DNA from 3 places in the Bacillus stercoris genome. Region 2 is predicted to be linked to each of the others. Evidence: riboswitches for the same ligand, from Rfam matches in the RefSeq annotation. Region 2 holds a riboswitch; each other region holds the start of a gene.

Region 1 (5,056 bases), 220 kb from region 2:
TGGTGTAAAAAATTTTATGGGTAGAACCCCTTGATTTTACAGGGATTTCCTGATTTCGACAGTTTTTCGGCCTGAGTGCAGTGCATATTTTTCCCACCCAAGGAGATACTTAACGGTGTACAGCAGCTCCTGTAGGGAGGGAAAAAAGTGTCGAGAAATAAAGTCGAAATCTGCGGGGTGGATACCTCCAAATTACCAGTACTCAAGAATGAAGAGATGAGAAAGCTGTTTAGGCAGCTGCAGGATGAAGGCGATGATTCAGCAAGAGAAAAGCTTGTAAATGGGAACTTGCGTCTTGTCTTAAGTGTCATTCAACGATTTAATAACAGAGGGGAGTATGTTGATGACTTATTTCAAGTCGGCTGCATCGGACTAATGAAATCCATTGATAATTTTGACCTAAGCCACAATGTTAAGTTTTCAACATACGCTGTACCTATGATTATCGGAGAGATCCGCAGGTATTTACGCGATAATAACCCGATCCGTGTTTCAAGATCACTCCGGGACATCGCTTACAAGGCGCTTCAGGTAAGAGAGCGGTTAATCAGTGAGACAAGCAAGGAGCCGACTGCAGAAGACATCGCAAAAGTTCTTGAAGTACCGCATGAGGAAATTGTATTTGCGCTTGATGCCATTCAGGATCCGGTTTCTCTATTTGAACCGATCTATAACGACGGCGGAGACCCGATTTATGTGATGGACCAAATCAGTGATGAGCGCAATACAGATACACAATGGATTGAAGAGCTGGCTTTAAAAGAGGGCATGAGAAGGCTGAACGATAGGGAAAAAATGATTTTGAGAAAGCGATTCTTCCAAGGGAAAACCCAAATGGAAGTTGCCGAGGAAATCGGAATATCCCAAGCACAGGTGTCCAGACTTGAAAAAGCGGCTATCAAACAAATGAATAAAAATATTCATCAATAATGAAAAGCCTTTAAAACGATTTTGTTTTAAAGGCTTTTCTATTGTTTACCGATGGTTTACGTTTTGGAAAAAATAAGGTATCCTAGTTTGTACAAAGTTTTAAGAAAATTAAAACAATTAAAAAGGCAATCAAGAGGAGGACCACGATGATTTTGCAGCTTGACAATGTCTCATTAAAACGGAATGGGAAATGGATACTGAGGGATATTCATTGGAAGGTGGAAGAAAAGGAAAATTGGGTGCTTTACGGCCTAAATGGCGCCGGGAAGACAGCACTGTTAAATATGCTTTGCTCTTATTATTTTCCAACATCAGGCGAGATGCAGGTGCTTGGCCATGAATTTGGCAAAACAGAGCTTGGGGAAAAACTCAGACGTAAAATTGGCCTCGTCTCAGCAGCTCTTCAGCAAAAATTGTACCCGGCAGATTCAGCCTTTGAAATTGCTTTGAGCGGAGCTTACGCTTCGATTGGATTATATGAAACACCAAGTAAGAAAATAAGGGAAAAAGCGATTGGTTTGTTAGAGGACTTGGGAGCAATTGAATATGCCGACCGTCGCTATGAAACCCTTTCTCAAGGGGAAAAACAAAGAGCATTGATTGCAAGAGCACTAATGGCCGATCCGGAGCTGCTGATACTGGATGAACCAGGCACAGGGCTGGATTTTATTGCCCGGGAAAAGTTGTTAGATACGATTACATACTTTGCAAACAAAGAAAATGCACCATCTATCCTTTATGTGACTCATCATGCTGAGGAAATTTTGCCTGTCTTTGATAAAGCTCTTTTATTAAAGCAGGGAGAGGTCTTTGGAGCCGGAGAAATAAAGGAAATGCTTACTGATCAAATACTTTCCGCTTTTTTTGATACGCCAATCCATGTATTATGGAACCAAGATCGGCCGTTTTTAACAAGAGCTGAGCCGATAACGAATGCCTGACAAACACATAGATTCATCCTAGGGGTGCTTTGCGAAGCTGAGAGAGACTTTGTCTCAACCCTTTTGACCTGATCTGGATCATGCCAGCGGAGGGAAGCGGTGAAGAAACAGAGTGCATAGGACTCTGTTTGTTTTTATTGAGCCGTTTCATAACTTGAAGCGGCTTTTTATTTTTGAAGAATAGGAGCGGATTAGATTGGATCAACAAATAGACTCTTTGCTCAAAAAAGTGGAAGAACAAAAGGAGGAGCTTATTCAGCTGGCAAAAACGCTGATTTCTTATCAAACACCTGCTCCGCCTGCAAGAAATACAGAGGGGATTCAGTCATGGATTTCGGGATTTTTAAATGAATTAGGATTTTCGATCGACAAATGGGATGTGTACCCTGGAGACCCCAATGTTGTAGGCCAGCTAAAGGGAACAGGTTCAGCAGATTATCATAGCCTGATCATCAATGGCCATGTAGATGTGGCAGAGGTAAAAGAGGATGAGGAATGGGAGCACGATCCATTTCATCCAATTGAAAAAAACGGTCTCTTAATCGGGCGAGGCGCTTCCGATATGAAGGGCGGAATGGCATGTGTACTGTTTGCTGTCAAATTAATTCGTGAAGCAGGCATTGAACTTCCCGGTGATCTGATTCTGCAATCGGTTATCGGGGAGGAAGTTGGAGAAGCTGGCACGCTTGAATGCTGCAAGAGGGGCTACCACGCTGATTTTGCAATTGTCGCGGATACGAGCGATATGCATATTCAAGGCCAAGGCGGTGTCATTACAGGCTGGATCGAAATCAAAAGCAGTCAAACATTTCATGATGGAACGAGACGAAATATGATTCACGCAGGCGGAGGAACATTCGGAGCAAGCGCAATTGAAAAAATGGCGAAAATCATTGCGGGGCTCGGTGAACTTGAGCGCCACTGGTCCATTATGAAACGTTATCCCGGCTTTAAACCTGGAACAAATACAATTAACCCGGCTGTTATAGAAGGCGGCAGACATGCGGCTTTTATAGCGGACGAATGCCGGCTGTGGATCACAGTCCATTTTTATCCGAATGAAACCCATGACCAAGTGGCAGCGGAAATAGAAGATTACGTCAATCGGCTGAGTGACAGTGATATTTGGCTTAGGGAAAACCGCCCCGTATTTAAGTGGGGAGGCTCATCGATGATTGAAGACAGAGGAGAAATTTTTCCGGCATTGGAAGTTGACCCTGGCCACCCAGGCGTCTTAGCGCTTACTGCCTCTCATGAGAAAGTGAAGCGGGAGAGTCCAATTATTGACGTTTCTCAATCGGTTACAGATGGTGGGTGGCTGTATGATGCCGGTATTCCATGCGTGATATACGGTCCTGGCGATCTGCACAATGCACACTCCGTGAACGAGAAGGTATCGATTGAGCAGCTAGTAGAGTATACAAAAATTATCCTCGATTTTATCATGAGCTGGTGCAGCCGGAAAAAAGAACAATGAAATGAAAATTTCTTCTTGCTGACAAGGTTCAGCCTGCCCGTTCATATACTTGAACAAAAGGACGGAAAAAGGACGTGATGGAATGATCAGCATTTCAGAATTTCAGGTGAAGGATGTCGTCAATGTCTCAAACGGAAAAAAGCTGGGGAGTATTGGTGATATTGATATCAATGTGACCACTGGTAAAATTCAGGCGATCATACTAGGAGGAAATGGGAAAGTTCTCGGATTTTTTGGAAAAGAAGAGGAATTGGTCATTCCATGGCGAAATATAGTAAAAATCGGGGAAGATGTAATCTTGGTCCGATTAAGTGAACCGCATGCATAAACCTGCTTTTCTGCCGCGGATTGGCAAATGCCGGAAGTCTCGTTTCTTCCGGCACATTTCATTTAGAAATATGCAAATCGGCGCTCAACGAATGCAGAAAGATGTGGTAAAATAAGTGGGAAATTCCGCTTTTTTAAATGTTTGTCGAAAGGTTGGATCATCATGAATACATATCACCCATTTAGTCTTACCACACCCTCGACACTCATGATACAAGACTGGGCTCAAACGAATCAAAACAACAAAGAAGTCATTGCCGGATTTACGACGAAAAACGGCGGTGTCAGCCAAAAGCCTTTTGAATCGTTAAATACAGGATTGCACGTTCATGACAAAGATGCAGATGTAGTTAAAAATCGTGAATATATTGCCGATATGTTTAATACTGATTTGCAGTCTTGGGTATTCGCTGATCAGACACATGATAATCGCGTTCAGAAAGTGACGCAGAGGGATAGGGGAAAAGGCGCCCGTGAGTATCACACAGCGCTAAAAGCAACGGACGGGCTCTATACCAACGAAAAAAATGTATTTTTAGCATTATGCTTTGCTGATTGTGTGCCTCTTTTCTTTTATGATCCGGTTAAATCACTTGTCGGAGTTGCCCATGCCGGGTGGAAAGGCACTGTCAAACAGATTGGCAGAGAAATGGTGAAGCAATGGACTGAGAAGGAAGGTTCAAATCCTTCAGATATTCAGGCTGTTATTGGCCCATCTATCAGCGGAGCATGCTATACGGTAGATGACCGTGTCATGGATGCTGTCCGCGCATTGCCGGTTTCAGCAGACCGTGCCGTTAATCAGACGGCAATGGCACAATATCAGCTTGATTTGAAAGAGCTGAACCGCCTCATACTGATAGACAGCGGTTTGGCAAATGAACAGATTTCTGTCAGCGGTTTATGCACGGAAAGCGAGCCGTCTCTTTTCTATTCTCACCGCCGCGATCAGGGGAAAACTGGACGGATGATGTCCTTTATCGGAATGAAGGAGGCATAAAGATCTTGCGTGTTGTTGATAATTTACGACATATAAACGAACGAATAAACGAAGCATGTAACAGATCGGGCCGCAGCTCCGATGAAGTTACGGTTATTGCAGTCACAAAATATGTATCACCTGAAAGAGCACAGGAGGCAGTAGATGCTGGCATCACCTGCCTCGGAGAGAATCGGGATGCGGAACTGCTCCGCAAACAGGAATTGATGAAAGGGAATCCGGAATGGCATTTTATCGGCAGTCTGCAATCAAGAAAAGCAAAATCTGTCGTCAATGCGGTTTCTTATATCCATTCCCTAGACCGGCTCTCATTAGCGAAAGAAATTGAAAAACGGGCTGAAGGTACTGTCCGATGCTTTGTGCAGGTCAATACCTCTCTTG
Region 2 (5,056 bases):
GCCTGCTTGAAACAAAAAATTATCCGGTGTTGTCGGCACCTTTCCAAAAACGGCGGCTGTCCATACGCATCCGAATGCTAAAATCAAAAACGGAATCGTAAACAACAACCATTTTTTCAATGGGATTCCGGCCGCCAATAGAATACCCGCAACGATGATGATATAAAAACACGCCGGAGTGTAAGGGTTGTAAATAAACGACAGCATGACGACACAACAAAAAACCGCCGCCGCTTTTACGGTTGGATTAATGAGATGTAACGGCTGCTTCATCGCGCACCTCCTCTTGATAGGCCATCCATTCATATAGAAGGGGAAGGGTGAGCTTTGCTTTTTGGGCAAGCCCTGTTTCTTGAGAAAACAACTGCACTGGAGATCCATCAAAGGCCAAGCCTGTATTGTGAAGCACAAGCACGCTGTCAGCATACGAAGAGACTAGCTCCATATCGTGTGTAACCATGAGGACAGCGGTTCCCTCTGCCTTAATGCGCTCAATCATTTCCATACATTCAGCCGCCGTGCGGGCGTCCTGGCCAAAGGTTGGTTCGTCTAATAATAAAACCTTTACGTCGTGCATGAGCATGGTAGCAACGCTCAGTCGCCGTTTTTGCCCTTGGCTGACCGCAAACGGATGATGATCAGCCAAATGCGCAAGATCGAAACGATTCAGCAGGTGTTGCGCTTTTTTCTCAGTTTCAGCATTTACCTTCTGGCCGAACAGCAGCTCATCATACACCGTATCGGTGACGAATTGATGTTCAGGGTTTTGAAAAACAAAACCCATTCGTTTACGCAATTCTTTTTCCTTATATTGCTGCAGCGGCTGATCATAGAGAAGGATTTTGCCGCTTTGCGGTTTCATAAGACGGGCCAGAACAGATAAGAGCGTCGATTTTCCAGTGCCGTTCGGGCCGACAAGCGCCGTCAAAGAGCCTTCGCGCAATGAAAAGCTGATGTCTTCGAAAATCGTTTGTTGTCCTCTCGCGAACGAAAGGCTGCGGACTTCGAGCACACTCTTTCCAGAAGGAGTTGGCTTCTTTTCAGCACGCCCGGCAGGAAAGGGCTCTTTGAACAGCGTTTCTTTTGATAAAGTAAACGGCATACTCAGCTTTTCCTGCAGATGGCAGACCTTTGGAATTGCGATGCCCAATTTCTTTAGTGTCTCCGCTTCGTGCTGAAATAGATCTTTCGTCAGGCCATCCAGCGCTTTTTGGCCGGATTTATCGAGCACGATCGTCCTCTCAATCCAAGGCGCCCATTCATCAAGCTGATGCTCAATGACGAGGAGGCTGAAACCTTTTTCCCGCTGAAGATCTTTCATCAGATGAACGAATTCCCGCGCTGAGAAAGGGTCTAAAAGAGAAGTCGGCTCATCTAAAATAATAAGCTCAGGCTCCATCGCCAAAATACAGGCGAGAGCCACTTTCTGCTTTTGTCCTCCTGAAAGGGTGGATATCGTTTTTTCTTTTAAATGGGTAATACGTAATTTTTCTAATACGGCATTGATTTTCTCTGTCATTTCTTCTTTTGGAATCTGCAGATTTTCCAGCCCGAAAGCGATTTCGTCCTCCACCGTCAGCATGCAGAACTGCTGATCAGGATCCTGAAAAACGACCCCGGCATGCTGAGCAATCGTTTCGGTGGTTTCAGCGTTTGTGACCGGCTTTTGAAATAGAAAGACATGTCCGGACTGAATGCCGTCGCAAGCTTCCGGATATAGACCGTTTAAACAAAGGGCGAGCGAGCTTTTACCGCACCCGCTGGGGCCTAGCAATAAAACACATTCTCCTTTTTGAAGCTCAAACGAAATATTTTGAAAAACCGGTTTCTCGTCTTCTTCATAAGAGAAGCTGAGCTGGTCAACTGTCAGAAGCTCGTCAAAGGCTTGCATGTTCTGACGCCCGCTTCCGTTTCTTTTTCAGTTCCTTTCCGAGTGCCATTCCGTTTAACACACCTGTATAAGCGAGAGAGTCGCTGACGGCTTTTCCGAGAAGCCCCGCCAAGAGCGCGCCGGAAATGAGACGGATCACAAGCATAATGAGCAGATAACCTGGTGAATAGGCTGCATAGCCAGAAACAAAGAGATCGTAGATAAAGCTGGCTACTGAAGATCCCATTCCGGCCAGCATAAGGACAGGGAGAGAGTATGCTTTCCAGCGTGTTGCAAGGAATACAGCTTCAGCCCCGAGTCCTTGAACAATGCCGATGACGATGACCATCGGGCCAGACGGATTTCCCAGCAGGCACTCAACGAGAGCGGCAATGATTTCAGAAACGAGCGCCGCACCCGGTTTTCGAATGATGTATGCGGCGATGACCGAAACGATAAACCAAATGCCGTAAATCGGTTCATAGGCAATTGGCCCAAACATACCTGCAAGCACGTTTCCGAAATGTGTAAATAATAAATAAACAACGGCAAATACGATACTGATAACGGACATGATGACAATTTCTTTTACTTTCCAGCTTTTCATGTTATCCCTGCTTTCTGTTTTTTCTTGATGGGCTGTTAGCCGAAAGATTCACAGTCATGGTGATGTGGTTTGTTTGCTGCTCAGCCATGCGGAAAACGGCTTCCAATGTTCTGAATACGTCATGGGCATCCCCGTCAAGCTCGCTCGCGTAATGGACACCCTGTACAAAAGTACCTTGGGCTTTTGCGATGTCGACAGCCTTCATAATCAATCCCATATAATCCGGCTCATTCATTGGATAAAGCGCAAATTGGCACGGCGCTTCCGCGTTCAAGCCTCGGACAGCATCTTCATTGACACGCTTATTGTCTTTGGAAAGATATGTATCTCCCTGAGTGTCGCCCGGGCACCCAATGGAAAACGTGCCACTCATGACGATGTGTGTCTCGCTGTTTGCTGCATAAAGGTAAATGGCTTTTGCGGCATCGAATACATGATCAATCGATCCGCGTAACAACGTGCTGATATGGTCGGTTTTCGTCCAAACCTTGGACGTATCTGTTTTTTTCAGCGCAGACTTGATCACACTGATAAAATCATCCGTCATCGGATATAAAGAGAAGCGAAAACCGGCGATTCTGCTTGTACCGCACATATGCTCCATTTCTAAAAGCCTCCTGTTTTTTGGATAAAATAAAAAACTGCATATCCTAAGGGAATATGCAGTCATAGATCGATTAAGCGCACAAAAAAATACACCATTCGGTCAACCTGCACTTCCCCACGCTGGTATTATCCAGATCGGGTCATAAGGGATCAAAACGCGATTCTCCCGCGTTTTATCTCAGCCAAAACAGCACCCCTAGTGCTTTCCGTATACAATTTTTTATTTTGACATCATAATAGATGATAAGAATCATTTTGTAAACAACGAAATCATTTTTTTCATATAGGGACAGGAGAGGATGATCACATTTGGACAAAGGACACATATTAATTGTGGAAGATGAAGAAAAAATCGCCAGGGTTCTGCAGCTTGAATTGGAATATGAAGGATACGGCGTGACCATTAAACACAATGGAACAGAAGGCCTGAATGCGGCCGCGGAAGGCGGGTATTCCTTGGTGCTTCTTGATGTCATGCTGCCGGGGCTCAGCGGACTAGAAGTGCTGCGCCGCTTGAGAAAAACGGATCAACAGACACCGGTCATTTTATTAACGGCGCGAGACAGCATTCCTGATAAGGTAACAGGTCTGGATATCGGTGCGAATGACTATGTCACCAAGCCGTTTGAAATCGAGGAATTACTTGCGAGAATCAGGGCGGCGCTACGCCAAAATGGAACAAAAACGGAAGAAATCGGCACCTTTCTTACATATGACGATTTACGGGTGAACGAAAAAACGCGTGAAGTGAGACGCGGAGACAAAGAGGTGGAATTAACGCCGCGGGAATTTGATTTGCTCGTCTACATGCTAAAGCATCCGCAGCAAGTGCTGACACGGGAGCAAATTCTAAGCGCGGTATGGGGATTTGATTATATCGGTGATACAAATGTCGTAGACGTCTACATAAGATACATCAGAAAAAAACTGGACTATCCTTACGAAAAACAGCTGATCCATACGATTCGCGGGGTCGGCTATGCCATTAAGGGGTAAACGATGAAGCTGAAAACCAAGATTCATCTGTACACATCAATATCACTGTTGATTTTATTAATTTTGGTTCATACCGCAGTATATCTCATTTTTTCGTCTGCGCTGACATCAAAGGATGCGGCCCGGCTTGCTGATGAGACGGATAACATGGCCGAAGCGCTGCATGCTGCTGAAACAGAAGGAGTGGCTATGCAGGACATGCTGCAGGCCTACCTGCCGGCAAATGGCATGGTGCGTGTAGTGAATGGTGATCAAAAAGCCATCATGACGATCACAAAAGAAAAAGCGTATAAAGATTTTCCTCTCTCTTTTCACAGCGGGGAAATGGCAGATGTGAGGAATCATGACGGCAAGCTGTTTGCTGAGGCTGCAATTCCGGTGATTTGGACCGATGGACAAGTGGTTTCTCTTCAATTGGTGGAAAGGCAGGAGAATACAGAAGAGAGCCTGTTTCTGTTGAAAATCATCTTAATCGCTGCAAGTGCCGCTGTTTGCATTGCTTCTTTTTTTGCCGGCAGCTTGCTCGCCCGCCGTATTATCAATCCGATCAGACGATTAATGATGACCATGAGAGACATACAGCGAGAGAAAGCATTCAAAACGATTTCTTTAGAGGGACAGTCGCACGATGAATTGTATCAAATGGGGCTGACATTTAATGAGATGGCGATGATGCTGAAAGAGCACTACGATAAACAGCAGCAATTCGTTCAAGATGCTTCACACGAATTAAAAACTCCGCTCACCATTATAGAAAGTTACAGCAGCCTGATGAAGCGATGGGGGGCAAAAAAGCCGGAAGTGCTTGAGGAATCGATAGAAGCCATTCATGCAGAAACGGTGCATATGAAGAAACTGACCAATCAGCTTTTGGCGCTGGCCAAAAGCCATCAAGGACTCGAGGTTGATCTGAAAACAATCGATTTGATTGAAGTGTCGCGCGCCGTCACGCAAACGCTCCAGCCTGTCTATCAGCG
Region 3 (5,056 bases), 150 kb from region 2:
CAATCCGTTTCAAACACATGGCCGAACAGCACGTAGTCGGCGTCTTCCTTTTCTGCTTGAACCGCTTCCTCCAGTGAATGCACCGACCTCCCGATATGAAGGTGTGGAAACCTGGCTCTGACCTGCTTCGGTGAAAAGCTGGTGCTTGGCAGCTGTACGCGATGAATAGTAGAAAAAAGTGCAATATCCACGCGCCCGTTCATCACCAGTTTTCGTTTATCTATACCGCCTTTAAAAATAAGCTCGAGCAGTTTCAAAATATCCGCCGCCGATTTTGAGCGTTCACGAATATGAATAAAATCAACTTCATTCTGAATCGTAATGATGGTTCTCGCTAACTCTTCTACCGGCTTGCTGTCATCCGTTATGGCGTGAAGCTCCACATTCCTCCACCTCTTTTATGGCGCTGTCAGACCAGCCTTCTTTTCGATAGGCCATTCCCCAAAATTGATATTCATAGTAGCTGGAGATGACAAAATTCTCTTTCATCTGTGCACGCACTTCCTCCGTGCTGTTTTCCGCCAGCTCATCAAAGCGGTTGATTTGCTCCTCGACCTGTTGTCTAAACCAGTCACCGCCGTACGTCCCAATCCACTTTTGATAAATCGGATGCCCTGGATCGCAATGCAGCAATTTCTCACCAACCTCGTAATAAAGCCAGTAGCATGGCAGCAGGGCCGCTAAGATTTCTGCGAAATTCCCGCTCAAAACCGAACGGTACATATGGGATGTATAAGAGTACGCCGTAGGAGACGGCTTAAACGCCTTACGCTCTTCCTCGCTAATTTCCAACAGCTCGGCAAACTCGCGATGAAGCGCCATTTCCGCCTCATATGTACCTTGGGCATGGCTTGCCATCCGCCCCGTTGTATAAAGGTCCTTCGCATAAGCAGCGCCAAATGACTGCACCTTTGCAAAATGCGTTAAGTAATAGGAATCCTGAAGCACATAGTATTTAAAACGGTCAATCGGAAGCGTTCCGTCACCGATTCCTTGAACGAACGGATGGACAAAGCTCCCCTCCCACCATTCTGCGGCTGCGCTGCGACATTCTTCTGAAAACTTCACAAATCATTCCCCCTCTGATAAATAAAAAAACCACTTTCCCGCAAGGAAAAGTGGTTTGGAATTGGCATAGTAAAATAACACAAATACCGCTCCACTTCCCTACGCAGGTCTGAACCTGTTCAAGTTATGAGGGTCTAAAAGTCACACTTTTATCTCAGCCCTTATGAAGGACACCCCTAGTGGTTAAACGAATACATATTGAATTGTTCTGCACCTCTATATTAACACGAATCCTTATTTGGTCAAGATTTATCCTTCCAATGTTTTCTTAAGATCCGTTACATATCCCCGAGATCCGGTGACAATTAAGCGGTCTCCAAGTTTCAGCCTTGTATCCCCATGAGGAACGATGCTGTCTACACCTCTGAAAATCCTGACAAAGATGACGTCGCCGGTTAAAGGGAATTCCCGTAATATCACACCGTCGTATTTACTGTTCTCCATATTAATTTGATACAGGGAAGACTCCTGGTTCGTGAGCAGCTTCATGACGCCAGGCGCTTCAATCAGAGCGCGGAGCAGCGTTTTTGTCGACAGCAGAATAGAAAAGATGCTGATTCCCTGCTCCTTCAGAACTGCTTCATGCTCCGGTGATCCTACGCTTGCAATGACTCTTTCTGTGCCTTTTTCTTTTGCAAGTAATGCAATGTCTGCATTCATATCTTCATTCCCGGTCGCCACAACGAGGATATCCGTTTCAAAAATGCCGAGTGATTCAAGCGTCTCGTGTTCATAGTCAGAAATTGTTTCAACAGCAAACACTGATTCCGACAGCTTTTCCTCTGCATTCTCTTGGTAGACGTGCACAACACGCACGTCATACTCTTCCTCTGGCAATTCAAGTGTGACAGGCAAAGTCATTTGATTGGCGCCGATGAACGTAATCGTCTTTTTCTCCTCCGGCTGCTCTTCCCGTTTGTACAACTTTTTAAAACAGATCGGCGTAAAAATACTTGCGATGACAGCTACTAAAATGAGCGCTCCTGACATATTTGCGCTGATCACGTGAAGCTGCTGGCCGATTGTTGCAGCGGCAATCACGAGCGAAAGCGTTGATGTCAGCAGGAAACCGGACGCGAAAATGGTTCGGTTATCATACCACTTCTTTAGGTACATGACAGGAATGATTTTGCTCACTAACAGCGCCAGAAGCAGAAGCGGGATCATGATTAAAATTGTTTTATCCTGGAAAAGAGTCCAAATATCAAGCTTCACACCGACCATCACGAAGAAAATCGGTATTAAGAACCCATAACCGAATGAGTCTAGCTGCTGAACAAGTTCTTTGTTTGGCGAAAGCAGGGAAACAAGAACCCCCGCTAAGAAAGCGCCGAGAATATTTTCCGCCCCAAGTGATTCAGACAGGGCAACGAGTACAATAATTAACGTAAAAATGGCACGCGTCCCAATCTGGATCGTCCCTTTTGACATGGATTGAACAAAAGAGCGATGTTTGAAGACCCTGCCAAAAAAGTAAAGCACCACTCCGGCCGCAAACAGGATCATCAGGAGCCACATGTTTCCGCTGTCCTCTCCGTATAAAGAAGAAAAAACAGCAAGAAGAATCATCGTAGCCAAATCAGCAATAACAGCAACGAGCAAAATAATCTGCCCGATATTCGAATTCATGATCCGTTCTTCTTTTAATGTTGGAACGACAACGCCTAACGAAATCGTTGAAATAATCAGGGTCATCAAAAATGCATTTTGAATAAAACCCGCCAAGACGAAGCCATAGGACAGCAGCAATGATAAAATAAAAATACCGACGAAAATAATAGATGCCGCAGCAAACGTATTAGGCGCTTCCTTACCGTTCGGCAGGAGCTGCTTTTTCTTCCCTTTCTCAAAAGATGAAAAATCAATTTCAAGCCCGCTTAAAAACATTAAAAAGATAAATCCGAGCATAGAGAGTGTTTGGAGCCAGGTGTCACCCTCCACAACTAAATTAAGGCCGCTTTTCCCAATAATCAGCCCCATAATGATTTCAGCAACAACAACCGGGATGCTGAGTTTAAACCGATGCAAAAGGATGGGTGTCAAAAATGCAACGATAAGTACAACAACTAAAGATGCGACAGATGTATGCGCCATAATCAGAACCTCCTTTTTTAGTCAGGGTTATGCTAGTTCTCAATCAAAGAACAAAACCTCATTTTTAAAAAACATAACGCGATTTTAACAAGGGTTATGATGAAAAATAAAGTGATAAGCTCTTAATCCTGTTTAGAAAATGATTCTTCTTCTATAATTTGCACATAAAAGCTTGTGATGACTCACAACACTTTGCTTCATAATAAATAAAACAATCGGTAAGGAGGATACCGCATGGTTTACGATATCATCAGCGATATTCATGGCTGCTATGACGAAATGACTGCATTAATCCAAAAGCTTGGTTATACAATCAAAAATGGAGTACCTGTCCACGAAGAAGGCAGGGTGCTTGTTTTTGCCGGAGATTTAACTGACAGAGGGCCCAAATCGATAGAGGTCATCCGATTTGTAGCCAGCGCTTACGAAAAAGGTGCTGTACGTTATGTCCCGGGAAACCATTGCAATAAGCTGTACCGCTACTTAAAAGGCAATCCGGTAAAAGTGATGCATGGTCTCGAAACAACAGCGGCAGAGCTTGAGGAACTTTCCAAGGATGAGAGAAAATCAGTCAGCGAACAGTTTATGAAGCTGTACGAAACAGCGCCGCTTTACGACATCTTACATAATGGAGAATTGGTTGTCGCCCATGCTGGCATAAGAGCTGACGATATTGGCAAATATACCCGCAGAGTGAAGGACTTTGTGCTTTACGGTGATGTGACAGGTGAAACATATCCGGACGGCAGACCCGTCAGGCGTGATTGGGCGGCAGCCTATAACGGGAAGGCTTGGGTGGTATACGGCCATACACCAGTGAAAGAGCCTTGGAAGGTTAATCGCACCATCAACATTGATACAGGCTGCGTGTTCGGAAATAAATTGACAGGCTTTCGCTTTCCAGAAATAGAAACCGTCTCTGTTCCAAGCTCCCTGCCTTACGACGAATCAAGATTTCGTCCCATATAAAAAAGGAGAGAATCAATGATTCTCTCCTTTTATCAGTTTTCTCATATCCTGAGGCAATGAAGCATGAAACGTCATGTTCTCCTGTGTCAGCGGATGGATAAACGAAAGATGCTCGCTGTGCAGAGCCTGCCGGCCAATGTCCCGTCTCGTTCCGCCGTACAGTGTGTCGCCGCACAACGGGTGCCCGAGATAGCTCATATGAACACGAATTTGATGGGTTCGTCCAGTCTCAAGCTGCAACGTCACCGAGCTCATATCGTCATGTGCACATGTGACATAAAAATGCGTAACAGCCTTCTGGCCGTCTGGCGTTACCGTCCGTTCAATTATACTGTCAGGATGTCTGCCGATCGCGGCATCGACTGTTCCCTCCATCTGCGCCATCCGCCCATGAACCACTGCTGCATACCGGCGTTTCACGAGTCCGTTTTTTTGCGCTGACGATAAAATGGAGTGGGCAAATCGATGCTTGGCAACAAGCATGACTCCCGATGTATCCCGGTCTAGCCGGGTGACAAGATGAACTGTCGCCCTCACTCCGTTTTTTTGATAATGATGAATAATTCCATTGGCAATGCTGCCGGAGGGGTGCTCTCTCGAAGGGATTGATGACACATACGGCTGCTTGTTTATCACAAGCACATGTTCATCCTCATAAAGAATATCGAGCGGAACAGGCTCTGCCAGCAGCGTCTCGCTCACCTGTTCCTCAGGAAACTTCACGATAAGAAGATCTCCCTCTTTCAAAATGGCTTTAACCGTCACATGCTCGCCGTTGATCAGCAGGTCTCCCCCGCCAAACTTAATATCGGTCAGCAGACGTTTTGAAATTCCGAGTTCACCGGCATATTCTTTTACAGTCATCCCGTCCTCGGCGGAAGTAATGTACTTTCTGATATAAAAATGCTCCACGATACGTCCTCTT

What was found. Region 2 has a riboswitch for thiamine pyrophosphate ahead of thiU (HMP/thiamine ABC transporter substrate-binding protein ThiU). Riboswitches for the same ligand answer to the same signal wherever they lie in the genome.
Region 1: it holds a riboswitch for thiamine pyrophosphate, as region 2 does, so the genes downstream of both, ylmB (N-formyl-4-amino-5-aminomethyl-2-methylpyrimidine deformylase) here and thiU (HMP/thiamine ABC transporter substrate-binding protein ThiU) in region 2, are expected to answer to the same signal.
Region 3: it holds a riboswitch for thiamine pyrophosphate, as region 2 does, so the genes downstream of both, tenA (thiaminase II) here and thiU (HMP/thiamine ABC transporter substrate-binding protein ThiU) in region 2, are expected to answer to the same signal.

Annotation. Positions count from the first base shown of each region.
Region 1 is NZ_CP121861.1:2,735,340-2,740,395, reverse strand. Features, by position in the region: gene sigE (RNA polymerase sporulation sigma factor SigE) at 1-8, shown strand, start outside; gene sigG (RNA polymerase sporulation sigma factor SigG) at 148-930, shown strand; gene QA442_RS14220 (ABC transporter ATP-binding protein) at 1,077-1,871, shown strand; TPP riboswitch at 1,882-1,983, shown strand; gene ylmB (N-formyl-4-amino-5-aminomethyl-2-methylpyrimidine deformylase) at 2,068-3,348, shown strand; gene QA442_RS14210 (YlmC/YmxH family sporulation protein) at 3,431-3,676, shown strand; gene pgeF (peptidoglycan editing factor PgeF) at 3,839-4,675, shown strand; gene QA442_RS14200 (YggS family pyridoxal phosphate-dependent enzyme) at 4,681-5,056, shown strand, end outside.
Region 2 is NZ_CP121861.1:2,951,549-2,956,604, reverse strand. Features, by position in the region: gene thiX (HMP/thiamine ABC transporter permease ThiX) at 1-273, opposite strand, end outside; gene QA442_RS15365 (ABC transporter ATP-binding protein) at 248-1,891, opposite strand; gene QA442_RS15360 (ECF transporter S component) at 1,878-2,477, opposite strand; gene thiU (HMP/thiamine ABC transporter substrate-binding protein ThiU) at 2,479-3,081, opposite strand; TPP riboswitch at 3,179-3,291, opposite strand; gene ykoG (two-component system response regulator YkoG) at 3,393-4,079, shown strand; gene QA442_RS15345 (sensor histidine kinase) at 4,083-5,056, shown strand, end outside.
Region 3 is NZ_CP121861.1:3,103,196-3,108,251, forward strand. Features, by position in the region: gene tenI (thiazole tautomerase TenI) at 1-383, opposite strand, end outside; gene tenA (thiaminase II) at 358-1,068, opposite strand; TPP riboswitch at 1,148-1,256, opposite strand; gene QA442_RS16215 (monovalent cation:proton antiporter family protein) at 1,318-3,162, opposite strand; gene prpE (bis(5'-nucleosyl)-tetraphosphatase PrpE) at 3,397-4,131, shown strand; gene QA442_RS16225 (RluA family pseudouridine synthase) at 4,144-5,043, opposite strand.